Regions from separate parts of the Moellerella wisconsensis genome, predicted to be linked through region 3. Evidence: predicted binding sites of a transcription regulator. Region 3 holds the regulator's gene; each other region holds the start of a gene.
What was found. The regulator PurR, encoded in region 3, represses purine synthesis genes. The targets are predictions, from matches to a motif close to CANGCAAACGTTTGCNTG.
Positions count from the first base shown of each region.

Region 1 (4,127 bases), 410 kb from region 3:
TTTGCTGACGGGTGCAGTTTTACGTTGGCGAATTTTTTTGATCGCGGTGATTTCACTATCAACCCAGCCATCGTGCAAGCGGGTACGCAACATTTGACCTTTTTTAACTTGGCTGACACCTTTTAGTACTTCACCCGTTGGGGTTTCACTAATACTAAATCCTCGGGCCAAGGTCGCTAATGGGCTTACTGTTTCCATTTTTGAACAGGCGACGGCAAAGCGCTGGCGATAATTATTCAATACTGTAACTAGTGAACGCTGTAGACGATATTGATATTGATTAATATGCTGCTGATATTGCTGAACTTGTGGCCGAAGATCATGTTGCATTAATTGACGACTCATCTGTGTATATTGAGTCATTCGGCGCTGTAATAGGCGACTCATGGATTGAGTAAGGTGTTGATTTAACGTCGCGAGTCGATTTTGCTGCCGCGCTAAGCGTAATTGAGGGTGCTGCTGTTGCAAACGATGATGTAATTGAACGAAACGCTTATGTTTATTCGCCAGATAATAATCCAGCGCCATTTCCAACCGCTGCTGGTGGCTGTTTAATTGTCGTAGTAACTCTTGTTGATTACGGCTAATCACTTCTGCGGCAGCCGAAGGCGTAGGCGCCCGCAAATCCGCCACAAAATCAGCAATAGTTACATCGGTTTCATGGCCTACGGCACTGACAATCGGTAATTGGCTAGTAAAAATTGCCCGGGCGACTTTTTCATCATTAAATGCCCACAGATCTTCTAAAGAGCCACCGCCGCGGCCAACAATTAAAACATCACATTCTTGGCGTCGATTAGCAATTTCAATAGCACGAACAATTTGTGCTGGAGCGCCATCTCCTTGAACCGCAGTGGGATAGATAATAATCGGCAGTGAAGGGTCTCTGCGGCGCAAAATATGCAAAATATCATGCAGCGCTGCGCCCGTTGCCGAGGTGATAATACCGACACATTTTGCCGGTGAAGGCAACGGCTTTTTATGGGCAGATTCAAATAATCCTTCTGCGCTCAATTTTTGTTTTAATAGCTCAAATTGTTGCTGTAATAATCCTTCGCCCGCCGGCTGCATACTCTCGACAATTAGTTGATAGTCGCCGCGAGGTTCATACAAAGTAACAGAAGCCCTAACCAGCACTTGATGGCCATTTTGTGGACGAAAGGTTACGCGCCCGTTTTGCCCGCGAAACATGGCAGCCCGTACTTGCGATTTGGCATCTTTTAATGTGAAGTACCAATGCCCAGAAGAAGGCTGGGAAAAATTAGAAATTTCCGCACTGAGCCAGATTCTGCCCATCTGATTGTCTAGTAGTTCCCTGACCGTTTGATTTAAACGGCTAACAGAAAAAATTCCGGTCGATGAAGTTGTTAACATATGCGCTAGAAAAAATTTCAAAACAATGACTTAATCAATCGATACTAACCTACCTCGTGCTGTTAGCAAGCTTTTTTTTGAAAATAAAGCTGGAGGCAATCGGTTTCGGTGTGTATAATGCCGCGGCAATATTTAAACCTTTCTAACAAGCTGCCCGGTGAGATATTGCCTATGTTACGCATTAAAAAAGAAGCACTAACTTTCGACGATGTATTACTCGTTCCTGCACACTCAAATGTACTGCCAAACACGGCAGATCTTACTACTCAACTCACTGATACTATTCGTCTAAATATCCCAATGCTGTCTGCAGCGATGGATACCGTGACCGAATCTGACCTGGCTATTGCACTTGCTCAAGAAGGTGGGATTGGCTTTATTCATAAAAATATGTCAATCGAACGTCAGGCAGAAGAAGTTCGCCGAGTGAAAAAATACGAAAGCGGCGTAGTTACCGACCCTGTCACCGTCAGTCCAGAAACCACAATTCGTGAAATTAAAGAACTGTCAGAGCGTAATGGCTTTGCCGGTTATCCGGTAGTTGCCGCAGATAATTCTTTGGTAGGTATTATTACCGGCCGTGATATCCGTTTTGTGACTGATTTAGATCAGCCAGTTACGGCAATGATGACCCCAAAAGAACGTTTGGTAACGGTCAAAGAAGGCGAAGCTCGTGATGTTGTGTTGCAGAAAATGCATGAAAAACGAGTTGAAAAAGCTTTAGTTGTTGATGATAAATTCCATTTATTAGGGATGATCACCGTTAAAGATTTCCAAAAAGCAGAACGTAAACCTAATGCCTGTAAAGACGAACAAGGCCGTTTACGCGTTGGCGCGGCCGTTGGCGCAGGCGCAGGTAATGAAGAGCGCATTGATGCGTTGGTGGCTGCGGGTGTTGATGTTTTACTGATTGACTCGTCTCACGGACATTCTGAAGGTGTCTTACAGCGTATCCGCGATGCACGTGCAAAATATCCCAATCTGCCAATTATTGGTGGTAACGTTGCAACTGCGGAAGGTGCAAAAGCACTGGCTGATGCCGGCGTGAGCGCAGTAAAAGTGGGCATCGGCCCAGGTTCTATTTGTACTACTCGTATCGTTACTGGCGTCGGCGTACCGCAAATTACTGCTATTGCCGAAGCTGTTGATGCCTTAGAAGGTACGGGAATTCCGGTTATCGCCGATGGTGGTATCCGCTTCTCTGGCGATATCTCCAAAGCGATTGCAGCGGGTGCGGCCTGTGTAATGGTCGGCTCTATGTTCGCCGGTACCGATGAATCCCCAGGGGAAACTATACTGTTCCAAGGTCGTTCATATAAATCCTACCGTGGCATGGGATCGTTAGGGGCGATGTCTAAAGGATCATCAGACCGTTACTTCCAAACCGATAATGCTGCGGATAAACTGGTACCAGAAGGTATCGAAGGCCGCGTTGCTTATAAAGGCAAACTTAAGAATATCATTCATCAACAAATGGGCGGGCTGCGTTCATGCATGGGCCTGACGGGTTGTGGCACTATCGATGAATTGAGAACTAAAGCTGAGTTTGTGCGTATCAGTGGTGCGGGTATTCAAGAAAGCCATGTCCATGACGTGACTATTACTAAAGAATCACCGAACTACCGTTTAGGTCAGTAATTGCAGTAATTTTTTCAGGGCGGTCCTTCGCGGGACTGCCATATTTTATTTTGACATGAATGTTTGGAATTCTCCTCAAATGACAACAAATATCCATAAACATCGCATTCTTATTTTAGATTTTGGTTCCCAATACACACAGCTTATTGCACGTCGTATCCGTGAAATTGGTGTGTACTGTGAACTTTGGGCATGGGATGTGTCTGAAGAGCAAATTCGTGAGTTTAATCCCAATGGAATTATTCTTTCGGGCGGCCCTGAAAGTACAACGGCTGAAGATAGCCCCCGCGCGCCAGAGTACGTTTTTCGTGCTGGTGTGCCTGTATTGGGTATCTGTTATGGCATGCAAACTATGTCTATGCAACTGGGCGGCGCGGTCGAAGTCTCCGGTGAGCGCGAATTTGGTTATGCACAAGTAGAAATCAAACAGCAATGTGAACTGTTCCAAGATATCCACGATTCACTGTCAGAGCAGGGCGCACCGGTATTAGATGTCTGGATGAGCCATGGCGATAAAGTAACCGCTATTCCTGCTGATTTTGTGACTGTTGCTAGTACACCAAGCTGCCCATACGCAATTATGGCTAACGAAGCTAAACGTTTCTACGGGGTACAATTCCACCCAGAAGTCACTCATACTCATCAGGGTCTGAATATTCTGAAACGTTTCGCGTTAGATATTTGCCAATGTGAAACTCTGTGGACACCAGCGGCAATTATCGAAGATACCGTTCAGCGTCTGAAAGACCAAATTGGCGACGATCACGTTATTCTGGCACTGTCTGGTGGTGTTGACTCATCAGTAACTGCATTATTATTACATCGTGCTATTGGTAAACGCTTGACATGTGTATTTGTTGATAACGGTCTGTTACGTTTAAATGAAGCTGAGCAAGTTATGGAAATGTTTGCCGGCAAATTTGATTTAAATATCATCCATGTTGAAGCGGAAAACCGCTTCCTAAATGCATTGGCCGGTATTGCAGATCCTGAAGCAAAACGTAAAGCCATTGGCCACGTATTTATCGATGTATTTGATGAAGAAGCGTCAAAACAATCTCAAGTTAAATGGTTAGCACAAGGCACGATTTATCCAGATGTGATTGAATCTGCAG
Region 1 covers NZ_CP093242.1:1,981,768-1,985,894, reverse strand. The annotation lists gene xseA (exodeoxyribonuclease VII large subunit) at 1-1,374, opposite strand, end outside; gene guaB (IMP dehydrogenase) at 1,546-3,012, shown strand; gene guaA (glutamine-hydrolyzing GMP synthase) at 3,092-4,127, shown strand, end outside.
Region 1: the regulator PurR is predicted to act here: its motif matches at 1,467-1,484, upstream of guaB (IMP dehydrogenase).

Region 2 (4,127 bases), 1.3 Mb from region 3:
ACATCCAATTACGCAGCCGTGATCCAGCAGCGCCGTTAAAAATTAATGCCAATTATTTAGCGGATCCCGAGGATTTAGCAGGCTGTAAGCGCGCCGTAAAATTTGGCTTAGCATTATTACAATCACCATCATTAAAATCAGTGAGTGCAGAAATATTAATGCCGCCGATCGAAGCACAGCAAGATGACGCGGCGTTAGATGAGTTTGTACGTAATTTTTGCAAAACAGTTTACCACCCCGTCGGGACTTGCCGCATGGGGACTGATCCGCAAACATCCGTGACTGATTTGCGTTTACGTGTACATGGAATACATCAGCTACGAGTAGTCGATGGCTCAGTTATTCCCGAAATAACCAGTGGAAACACCAATGCGCCGACCATTATGATTGCCGAGCGTGCAGCAGCGATGATTATTGAAGATCAAGCGCATTAAAATTAATCGAGGTTAATCATCATCGTAGTAGTCATAAATGCTCAGCGATTAATCATTGAGCATTAATTATCTTTATACACGCTCATATCCGCCGATATTATCTTTCGACGGATTTCAAAATATTTATCCTTCAACCACGACTTGAGACGCGGCATTTATTGCGCTGGATAATGCGTCATCTATCGAATCAGCCGTTGCCAATGTCACGCCTAAACGGCGGAAACCGGCAATTTCAGGCTTGCCAAATAAACGCAATTGAACATTATTTTTTAATGCACTATCCACTCCCGAGAAAGTCACATCTCGGCTATGTAATTGCGGTAAAATAACCGCTGAAGCGCTCGGCCCATATTGACGAATTTGACCAATTGGTAAACCTAAAAAAGCACGTACATGCAGTGCAAACTCAGATAAATTCTGAGAAATCAAAGTCACCATACCGGTATCATGCGGTCGCGGGGAGACTTCATTAAAAATCACTTCATCACCGCACACAAATAACTCAACCCCAAATAGGCCATAACCGCCTAATGCGCGGACAATTTTTTCGGCCATTTGCTGGGCATTATCCCAAGCTTTATCGCTCATTTTCTGCGGTTGCCATGAACAACGGTAATCGCCTTTTTCCTGACGATGCCCGACCGGAGCACAAAAATGAATACCATCCACAGCATTGATGGTCAGTAAGGTGATCTCAAAATCAAAATTAACCATTTTTTCGATAATCACTCGCCCTTGCCCAGAACGTCCACCTTCCTGAGAATAAGCCCATGCGGCAGCTAATTCATTTTCGCTACGAATAATACTCTGCCCCTTGCCAGACGAGCTCATCACCGGTTTAACAATGCAAGGAAAACCAATCTGCTTAGCGGCGGCAACAAATTCTACGTCACTATCAACAAAACGATACTCTGAAGTCCGTAATCCTAATTCTTCGGCGGCTAAACGACGAATACCTTCGCGATCCATAGTCAATAAAACAGCTTTAGCACTCGGTACGACTTTTTGCCCTGCTTGCTCCAACGCGAATAAGGTTTTAGTCGCTATAGCTTCAATTTCAGGCACGATAAAATCTGGCTTTTCCTGCGCAACTAACTCACGTAGCGCATCACCATCCAACATATTTATGTTATAACTGCGATGAGCGATATGCATTGCAGGCGCATGCTCATAACGGTCTACCGCAATTACCTCAATTCCTAAACGCTGGCATTCAATCGCCACTTCTTTGCCTAATTCACCAGAGCCTAATAACATGACTTTTGTCGCAGATGAACACAATGCAGTTCCGAGTTTAACCATTTTGTCTTATTTCCCATGCTCAAAATAATAGCCCAAGTATAAACGCAATCGTTTGCCTTGGCTATTAAGATAGAAAACTTTGTCTAAAAAGCTAACGCAAAATCTATTTACACTAGCTATTTTTCAATAAAACTGTTGGCTTTTGAACTCTCAGTTATAAATAATCTAAAGGGTTTTATCGCGCCCAGTAATAAACGGCGGATTTTTATGATGCTCGATGTAGCGTTTATGGAATAAAGATAAAATACAAAATAATAGCCCGATCCAAATTAGCGAGAAACTTACACCTTTGACACTATCGAATAATTCATTGAATAAGAATATTGCTAATAAAAATTGAATTGTAGGTTCTATATATTGGGCGAGACCGATAACGGTTAAGGTGGTACGTTTTATCGCTGCCGTAAAGAACAATAGTGGCAAAATAGTCACTGGCGCCGTCAACATATAGAGCAATTTTATCTCAAAGTCGCCACTAAGAACCGCGCTTTCACCTTGATTATCCAGCCAAAACATAATAACGATTGCTAAAGGCAATAACCATAATGCCTCGAGAAACAATGAAGTAATCACATCAAAGCGAATAAATTTACGAATTAAACCATAAATTGCAAAGGCACTACCCATGACTAATGCTAATAATGGCAATTCACCATATTGTAATATTTGATAACCCACCCCAGCTAAAATAAACATAACTGCCATCTTTTCTGCAATAGCCAAGCGCTCATGTAAAAATAACATCCCAAGCAAAATAGAAAATAACGGATTTATAAAATAGCCTAAACTAGCGGCTAAAACTTGCCCATGAGTTAAAGCGTAAGTAAAGGCGCTCCATGAAACCGCCATCACCGCAGAACTGAATAAACATAGAATAATCGAGCGCTTGTCTTGCCAAACTTGCTGCCAGAACGTTTTATTTTTTATTAAATATCTAATTATCAATAATAAAGGAATTGACCAGATAATACGTTGAGCTAATAACTCAAGCGGCTGTGCGCCGGGCATTAATCGATAATAAAGCGGAGTGATCCCCCACAGAATATAAGAAAATATAGCCAGTGCGACCCCTGAGCGGTACAACATATTTAGATATCCAGAAATAAATGAATTAATAACAGAATTGACTGACTATAATACTCTTTTCTCACTGAAAGAGACACTTTCTATTTATGATTATAATTATAAGAATAGTAGAAAAAACAACCAATTATCTGAGGAAATAAACTCATAATAACTACGCGAGTAAGCGTTGGATAATAATGGGGAAAATAAAAACTATATTAATATAGTGCTGGGCATCAAGATAATAACATCATGATCCCCAGCAATTCATAATATTAAATTTCGCGCTGATGCAGTGGCGGTTGCTGGCGAATAAAATCAGCCAATTCATCATGGGATGGCGCCGCAGCAATTGCCCCTTTTTTAGTCGTCGCTAATGCACCACAAGCTGAAGCTTGAGTGATTATTTTCATAAAGTATGCGGCCTCATTAGCCACGCCGTATTCAGCAATAGCCGCCAATAATCCAGCCATAAAAGCATCGCCTGCTCCTGTGGTGTCTACGCTTTCAACTAAATACGCACTGATAGCAACACGCTGTTGCTTGGTAATGACTAAACAACCTTTTGAACCTTGGGTGACGACTTTTAAACTCGCAGGATACTGATTCAATTTGTCAACGGCTTCAGATAACGTAGGGCACTGTGTCAGCCACAATAATTCTTCTTCTGATAATTTCAGAATATCGCATTGACGCGCAAAGGCATCCACAGTTTGATGCATTAACACTGGATCAGACCACATTTGAGGGCGAATATTTACATCGAAACTAATCAGCCCTTCAGACTTACGCATTTCCTCAATCGAACGACTTAAAGAATCACGGCATACCGAATGAACCAAGGCTAACGAACAAAAATGCAGAATATCTTTACCAAAAACAGGCAGATTTTTCGCAGTTAAAAACTGATCTGCTGAGGGAGAAACTAAAAAGGAGAATTCGCGCTCGCCATTTTCATGCAATGAAACCAAAACCGTACTGGTGCGATATTGTTCATCAAATTCCATCGCACTAGTATCGACGCCCATATCAAACATCGTTTTTTGCATGAAATGACCGAAGGCATCTTCACCGACCCGTCCAATAAAACCACTTTGCTGGCCTAATCTGGCAATTCCTGCCGCGACATTAACCGGCGCTCCACCAGCACAAGCTTCATATTGCATATTTTGCAGTGGGATTAAATCGACAACCGCATCACCCAACGTCCAGACTTTCATAAATTCCCCCAGAGATTATTCTCTTTTATATAGAACAAGCCAAAAACTAGAATTAAAATTATACTTAATTCAAACGATAGTAAATTGATCCGAGGTATAGAAAACC
Region 2 covers NZ_CP093242.1:2,862,849-2,866,975, forward strand. The annotation lists gene MNY66_RS12570 (GMC family oxidoreductase) at 1-434, shown strand, start outside; gene purT (formate-dependent phosphoribosylglycinamide formyltransferase) at 558-1,736, opposite strand; gene rarD (EamA family transporter RarD) at 1,902-2,822, opposite strand; gene MNY66_RS12585 (aminoimidazole riboside kinase) at 3,077-4,021, opposite strand.
Region 2: the regulator PurR is predicted to act here: its motif matches at 1,778-1,795, upstream of purT (formate-dependent phosphoribosylglycinamide formyltransferase).

Region 3 (4,127 bases):
CATGTAATCAAACACACTACCTAGAATATGCATTTTGTTTACAATAATACATTACTATAACATTACCGGTTTAAAAAAGGGATCATTATCCCTGCATTGTGTCTATTTTTAACCCGCCAGATAACTAATCTCAAGATGAATTAAAGTGGACTAATAAATAATATATAAATATTTTATATTATAAGACACTGTGATTTTTATCTAATGTTGTTAATATGATAAGTAAAATAGAGGCAGTTGACCTTAACGATGCTGTCCTTAGAAATAGAACCACCCTTTTGGCTCAATTATCGAGCAAAACCCGAAGTAGCAAACTATAAAATACAATAGTTTAACAAGGAGTATGCAATGTCATTTGAATTACCCGCTCTACCTTACGCAAAAAATGCGCTCGAACCACATATCTCTGCTGAGACCCTAGAATATCACTATGGTAAACACCACAATACGTATGTGGTAAACCTGAATAACCTGATCAAAGGCACTGAATTTGAAGGTAAATCTTTAGAGCAGATTATCAAATCTTCTGAAGGTGGCCTATTCAATAACGCGGCTCAAGTATGGAATCACACATTTTACTGGCACTGCTTAGCACCAAATGCAGGTGGCGAACCCACAGGTAAAGTTGCAGAAGCTATCAACCAAGCATTTGGTTCTTTTGCTGAATTCAAACAGCAATTCACTGATTCTGCGATTAAAAACTTTGGTGCTGGTTGGACTTGGTTAGTAAAAAAAGCTGATGGCAGCTTGGCTATCGTCAATACTTCAAATGCAGCCACCCCAATCTCTGGTGAAGATAAACCTCTTCTGACCGTTGATGTTTGGGAACATGCGTATTACATCGATTACCGTAATGCTCGTCCTCAATATATGGACAACTTCTGGGCATTGGTTAACTGGAATTTTGTTGCAGAAAATCTGGCTTAGTGATTAATAAAGTAAGAGCAGAGATCTCTTTTGGCTCTTACTGATAGATTAAGGGCGGGATAAATGTCTCGCCCTTAATCTAATAATTTCAGTGGTTGGTTTTCGCACACAGACCAATCAAAAAATATGTACCACAAATAAAATAATCATCACTAATGCGCCTAATGCGGTGCAGAGTCCGAATTTAAGATCTGTATCCATGATATTTGCTCCTATTGATATTCCAATAACGTTATATTCTAATGCTATGATATCTAATTATGCTAGCTGATGCTTAGAAATCCCCATCAAATAACTAAAATTGACTAGCTACTAATTAGTATCTCACAGTAAAAATTTAAAACCACGCAATATATCACATGTTATAACATCAATTATTACTTTCGTTTTTGCGCTAGATCAGACAAAATTCATGACAAATCGCTAAATTATTGTCAGACAACCTCTTATGCCTCAATATACTGACAACTTTTAATAAAATTATATTATAAGACCACTTATTGGTCAGGAGTCTTTTTACATCATGGCAACGATTAAAGATGTGGCAAAACGCGCAGGCGTCTCTACCACAACCGTATCCCATGTTATTAATAAAACGCGTTTCGTCGCCGAAAATACTAAGATTGCCGTTTGGACGGCAATTAAAGAACTGAACTATTCACCTAGTGCAGTTGCGAGAAGCTTGAAAGTTAATCACACCAAGTCGATTGGATTACTGGCAACCTCGAGTGAGGCTCCATATTTTGCTGAAGTTATTGAATCAGTTGAAAATAGCTGTTACGACAAAGGATACACGCTAATTTTATGTAATTCGCATAATAATTTAGGCAAACAAAAAGCCTATTTACAAATGTTAGCGCAAAAACGTGTTGATGGCTTATTAGTCATGTGTTCAGAATATCCTGACCATTTGATTACTATGTTAGAAGAATATCGAAATATCCCCATGGTTGTCATGGATTGGGGGGAAGCTCGAGGTGATTTTACTGACACCATTATTGATAATGCGTTTCATGGCGGTTACCTTGCGGGGCGTTATCTTATTGATCGCGGTCATCGTGATTTAGGGATTATCCCCGGTCCATTAGAACGCAATACAGGAATTGGACGCTTAAATGGTTTTAAAAAGGCGATGGAAGAAGCTAAAATCACCTTACGTGATGAGTGGATAGTCCAAGGCAATTTTGAGCCCGAATCAGGTTATTCCGCCATGAGCGAAATTCTAAGTCATAAACACAAACCTACCGCTGTATTCTGTGGTGGGGATATTATGGCGATGGGTGCAATTTGTGCCGCCGATGAAATGGGCTTGCGCGTTCCACAAGATATTTCAATTATCGGTTATGATAATGTACGCAATGCGCGCTATTTTACTCCGGCACTGACCACAATCCATCAGCCAAAAGAACGTTTAGGTCAGATGGCATTTTCTATGCTATTGGATCGGATTGTCAATAAACGTGAAGATGCACAAACTATTGAAGTGCATCCACGCTTAGTTGAACGCCGCTCAGTAGCGGACGGTCCTTTTATCGATTACCGCCGATAATCTTTTATCGCAACCATTCGGCATTAAGTGTTTCGCTGTCGCCCAAATAATCGAGCAGCCAACTTAATGCCGGAGACGCATGGTTCTCGACCCACGTTAAGCAACACGGACTTTCAGGAAATGGCTGGGAAAGTTGTAAATCAACTAAAATCCCTTGTTCACATAACGGCAAAGCCCGATGTTCGGGGATTACTCCCATGCACAATCCCGCTTTTAAACACGCTAATCCATTTTCCCAACTCGGTACTATCATTCGCTGCTGATTATTCAACGCCCAAGTTTCTCTTTTAGGTAAATTTCTTGAGGTATCCTCTAAACATAAACTGGGAAAAGGTCGCAATTGATCATCGGTCAATGGACCTGCCTCACTTGCTAACGGGTGTCGATGATTAACCACACAGCGCCACGGCATAAATCCCATATCTTTGAAACTGTAGCGTTCTCCAATTGGCGAAGCTCGAGTTGCGCCAATGGCAACATCTGCCCGACCGTCGGCTAAAGCATCCCAAACGCCATTAAAAACTTCAGGGTAAATATACAGCTCTACATCGGGAAAATGTTGATAAAAATCTAAAATAAGTTGTTCCGTTCGCTGAGGTTTGACTATCCCATCAACCGCAATACTTAGCTGTCCACGCCAACCGTTGGCAATTTGCTGACAATGGTGACGAGTATCATCCATTTTTTTGATGACAGCGCGCGCTTCTTTAATAAATACCCGCCCTGCTTCAGTGAGTTCAACATCACGGTGTCGCCGTTCAAACAGCGGTATTGCCAGCCATTCTTCCAATTGTTTAACTGTATAGCTAATCGCAGAAGGAACTCGATGTAGCTCAACTGCTGCTGCGCTAAAGCTACCGGTTCTAGCAACAGCATCAATAACTTCCAATGAATACGCTGACCACATAACCTTCCCTTCAAAAAATTTAACAGCATTGTGCAAATATTACCGTTTTACTTTGAAAAATGACAGGCGATACAATGAAGCATCGATTAAATTTATATTCCAAATAATTTGAGTGGCAATAAACCTCGATTCAACACCTGCTCGGTATTCAAATTTAAGCAATAATAAAGACTAAGTAATAAATATTTTAATTAGTCGATTGCTGATAGTGAGTCATAATAAGGTTGAGCTGTCAGTAAAATAAATTCAGCATCAGCCTCTCGATAGCTCATGGATATCATTCAATTTTTCATCTAAAAGATTAATAAAATGACACAGAACGCTGTAAAAAATTCTTCCGGATTTCTATTTTATCTCGCTGGGCTAAGTATGCTTGGCTACCTGGCTATTGATATGTATTTGCCCGCCTTTGGTGCGATGCAGATCTCATTAAATACCTCTGAAGGTGCAATTAGTGCATCACTAAGTATTTTTTTAGCCGGTTTTGCATTTGCCCAACTGCTATGGGGACCACTGTCAGATAAATTAGGTCGTAAACCAGTTTTAATCATCGGGTTATCGTTATTCACCTTAAGTTGCCTCGGTATGATCTGGGTAACTGATGCCACACAATTATTAGTCTTACGCTTCTTACAAGCCGTCGGCGTATGCTCGGCAGCCGTCTTATGGCAGGCTTTAGTGATTGACCGCTATGATTCAACCCAAACGCAAAAAGTATTTGCCACCATTATGCCTCTAGTCGCT
Region 3 covers NZ_CP093242.1:1,573,501-1,577,627, reverse strand. The annotation lists gene sodB (superoxide dismutase [Fe]) at 349-927, shown strand; gene purR (HTH-type transcriptional repressor PurR) at 1,451-2,476, shown strand; gene punR (DNA-binding transcriptional activator PunR) at 2,481-3,383, opposite strand; gene punC (purine nucleoside transporter PunC) at 3,693-4,127, shown strand, end outside.

Region 4 (4,127 bases), 440 kb from region 3:
CACGATAATACCAAAGGCCGGCCAACTGGAACTAACTGTAAGCCTAGATTATTGCTTTATCGAGCGCTTTGTTTCAACTTCGTCTAATTGCTCAGTAATAAAATGTTTTTCTGGACGAACAAACGTAATAAAACGGAATAACAGCGCCATAAAAATACCAACGATAGTGGCTAATGCCATGCCTTTCAGTTCTGCTTGACCGATATGAATAACCGCACCGCTGACACCGATTATTAAAATCACCGACGTTAAAATTAGATTTTGTGGCTTATTATAATCCACTTTTGAGTCAATTAGCACACGAATGCCTGATGCACCAATTACGCCGTAAAGCAGCAAAGAAACACCGCCCATCACGGGGGTTGGAACGAGTTGAATCGCCACAGATAATTTACCAACACATGACAGTAAAATTGCCAGTATAGCTGCGCCACCAATAACCCAAGTGCTGTAAACCTTAGTTATTGCCATTACACCGATATTCTCACCATAAGTGGTGTTTGGTGTCGAACCAAAGAAACCAGAAATGATCGTCGAAAAACCATTCGCAAACATAGAACGGTGTAAACCGGGATCTTTTAGTAAATCACGCTCGACAATATTTGCCGTCACCACTAAATGCCCTACGTGCTCCGCGATAACCACTAATGCCGCAGGTAAAATAGTTAAAATCGCAAACCATTCAAAACGTGGTGTATAAAATTCAGGAACCGCAAACCATGGCGCATCGACAATAGGCGTCAAGTCCACAATCCCCATGAAATAGGATAAGGCATATCCAACCAAGAAACCGATAAGAATAGGAATAATTGATAAAAATCCACGGAACACTACCGCGCAAAGAATAGTTACACTCAGCGTAGTAATTGAAATAATTAAGGTTGATGGATCTACAGGAGTATCGCCTTGAGGCAATAATCCCGACATACTGGCTGCGGTTTGTGCCAGCTCTAGCCCAATGACCGCCACAATGGCACCCATGGCAGCGGGAGGAAACATCACATTAATCCAGCCTCTGCCCGCGACTTTAACAATTAAAGCCACGACACAAAAGAGTACCCCACAAATAATGAAGCCGCCAAGTGCTAGCTCATAACCTAAAGGTAATAAAATTAATACCGGAGAAATAAACGCAAAACTAGAGCCTAAATAAGCAGGAATTTTACCTTTACAAATAAACAGATAAATTAATGTCCCGACGCCATTAAATAATAAGATCGTGGCTGGATTAACGCCGAACAAAATAGGAACAATTACCGTTGCGCCGAACATAGCAAATAAATGCTGTAGGCTAAGTGGAATAGTTTGTAATAGTGGCGGTCTTTCTTCAACTCCGATAGTACGGCGAGTCATTTGTTGCATCCCCTAGATGATATACTTTTAGATATTATGGTTAAAATTACGGGTTAAAATTACGCAGTTAATTACAGCTAACGCATTTACAACATAACTGGCTATATAGCCTAATAATTGCAGACGATTAAAACCGTGCTTAATAGCGCATACGGAACGCATATTCGCTATTAAGTTAACTTTAATTCGCCCGGCCTCTGAATATCAAATATCAGTCACTGTTTGTGAGCCCTCTAAAACCAAGCTGAACTCGCGACACGGTAACAACACTTGTTATTCCAAGTATTTTTATTTAAAAAAAAGCCGACTATTCGTCGGCTGATCTTATTTAGTACCAAATATTTTATCGCCCGCATCCCCGAGCCCTGGAACAATGTAGCCATGTTCATTAAGGTACTCATCGACAGAGGCAGTATAGAGTTCGATATCTGGATGGGCTTTTTCTAATGCCGCGATACCTTCTGGTGCAGCGACTAAGACTAAGACTTTAATCGATTTACAACCGGCTTTTTTCAGCAAATCGATAGTCGCTATAACTGAGCCACCAGTCGCCAACATCGGATCGACAACCAGCGCCATACGTTCTTCAATATTTGACGCTAATTTGTGGAAATAAGGAACTGGCTCGAGAGTTTCTTCATCTCGATATACACCAACAACACTAATACGCGCACTTGGAATGCTATCCAGAACACCATCCATCATGCCTAAGCCAGCACGTAAGATTGGAACAACGGTAATTTTCTTTCCTTTGATTTGTTCAATCTCAACTGGGCCACACCACCCTTCGATTGTTACTGTTTCAGTTTCAAGATCGGCAGTTGCTTCGTATGTCAGGAGACTCCCTACCTCTGACGCTAATTCGCGGAAACGCTTGGTGCTAATATCGTGATCGCGCATCAGGCCGAGTTTATGTTTTACCAACGGGTGTTTCGCCTCAACAACTTTCATACTTTTCTCCTACTATTTTTGGTGGTCGGCGGGCAAAAAAATCGCGAGATTATAACTCTTTTTTGGGATAGTTCCACTAGTATCTGGTTGATACTGATCAAAACATTTCCGAATAATGTTGTTTTAATCTTAGATTATTTCCCGCAGAAAGCTATCGCAAACGTTTGCTTAGCCTGTTAGAATTAATCTCATTATTGCTTCTTTGTTTAAAACGTAATTGCCTTGGGGGCTGTTGTGACTGATAAAACCTCTCTTAGCTATAAAGATGCCGGTGTCGATATCGATGCAGGTAATGCACTTGTTGAACGTATCAAAGGCGTTGTAAAAGAGACGCGTCGTCCTGAAGTTATGGGGGGTCTAGGTGGTTTTGGTGCACTTTGTTCTCTGCCACAAAAATATCGCGAGCCGGTATTAGTCTCAGGTACTGACGGTGTTGGCACCAAATTACGTTTAGCCATGGACTTAAAACGCCATGACACCATCGGAATTGATTTAGTGGCAATGTGCGTTAACGATTTAATCGTTCAAGGTGCTGAGCCACTGTTTTTCCTCGATTATTACGCAACTGGTAAATTATCGGTCGATACTGCGGCCAGCGTAATTACAGGGATCGCCGAAGGCTGTAAACAATCGGGGTGTGCATTAGTCGGCGGTGAAACCGCAGAAATGCCAGGCATGTATCATGGTGAAGATTACGACGTCGCCGGTTTTTGTGTCGGTGTTGTTGAACGCTCAGAAATTATTGATGGCAGTAAAGTACAAGCTGGTGATGCCCTAATCGCTCTCGCCTCTAGTGGTCCTCACTCCAATGGCTATTCATTGATACGTAAAATTTTAGAAGTGAGCCAAACTGATCCTGAAGCTACCGAGCTTGAAGGCAAAAGTTTAGCTGACCATCTTCTCGAGCCAACTCGCATTTATGTCAAAAATATTTTAACTTTGATTGAGAAAAGTGATATTCATGCTATTGCACATTTAACCGGCGGTGGTTTTTGGGAAAATATTCCGCGTGTATTGCCGGAAAATACCCAAGCACAAATTGATGCGAACAGTTGGCAATGGCCAGCGGTATTCCGTTGGCTACAAAAGGCCGGCGATGTTAGTACCCATGAAATGTATCGTACCTTTAACTGTGGTGTGGGGATGATAATCGCCCTTCCACCAGCAGAAGTTGCTCCAGCGCTCAATTTATTAACTGAATTAGGCGAAACCGCATGGCAAATTGGTAAAATAGCTGCATTACCAGCAAACGCAGAACAGGTTATTATTGGCTAATGAAAAAAATAGTGGTGTTGATTTCGGGAAGTGGCACAAATCTACAAGCGATTATTGATGCCTGCCAAGCAGGTAAGATAAACGCCGAAATTTGTGCAGTATACAGCAATAAAAGCGATGCATTGGGATTAACTCGGGCACAAGAGGCAGGGATCCCTGCCTTTGCAATTCAACCGGAGAATTACACCACTCGCGAAGACTATGACCATGCGCTACAGCAAGCAATAGATAGCCATGATGCTGATTTACTGGTACTTGCCGGTTATATGAGAATTTTACCTGCCGATTTTGTACACCACTATCGCGGTAAAATAATCAATATCCACCCGTCATTGCTGCCTAAATATCCGGGGTTACATACCCACCGTAAAGCGATGGAAAATGGCGACCGAGAACATGGGACTTCTGTCCACTTTGTCACCGAGCAGTTAGATGGCGGACCGGTTATTTTACAAGCCAAAGTACCTATTTTTGCCAACGATCATGAAAACGATGTAGTTGAACGAATTAAAACCCAAGAACATGATATTTATCCGGTTGTAATTGAT
Region 4 covers NZ_CP093242.1:2,014,798-2,018,924, forward strand. The annotation lists gene uraA (uracil permease) at 49-1,353, opposite strand; gene upp (uracil phosphoribosyltransferase) at 1,678-2,304, opposite strand; gene purM (phosphoribosylformylglycinamidine cyclo-ligase) at 2,539-3,579, shown strand; gene purN (phosphoribosylglycinamide formyltransferase) at 3,579-4,127, shown strand, end outside.
Region 4: the regulator PurR is predicted to act here: its motif matches at 2,458-2,475, upstream of purM (phosphoribosylformylglycinamidine cyclo-ligase).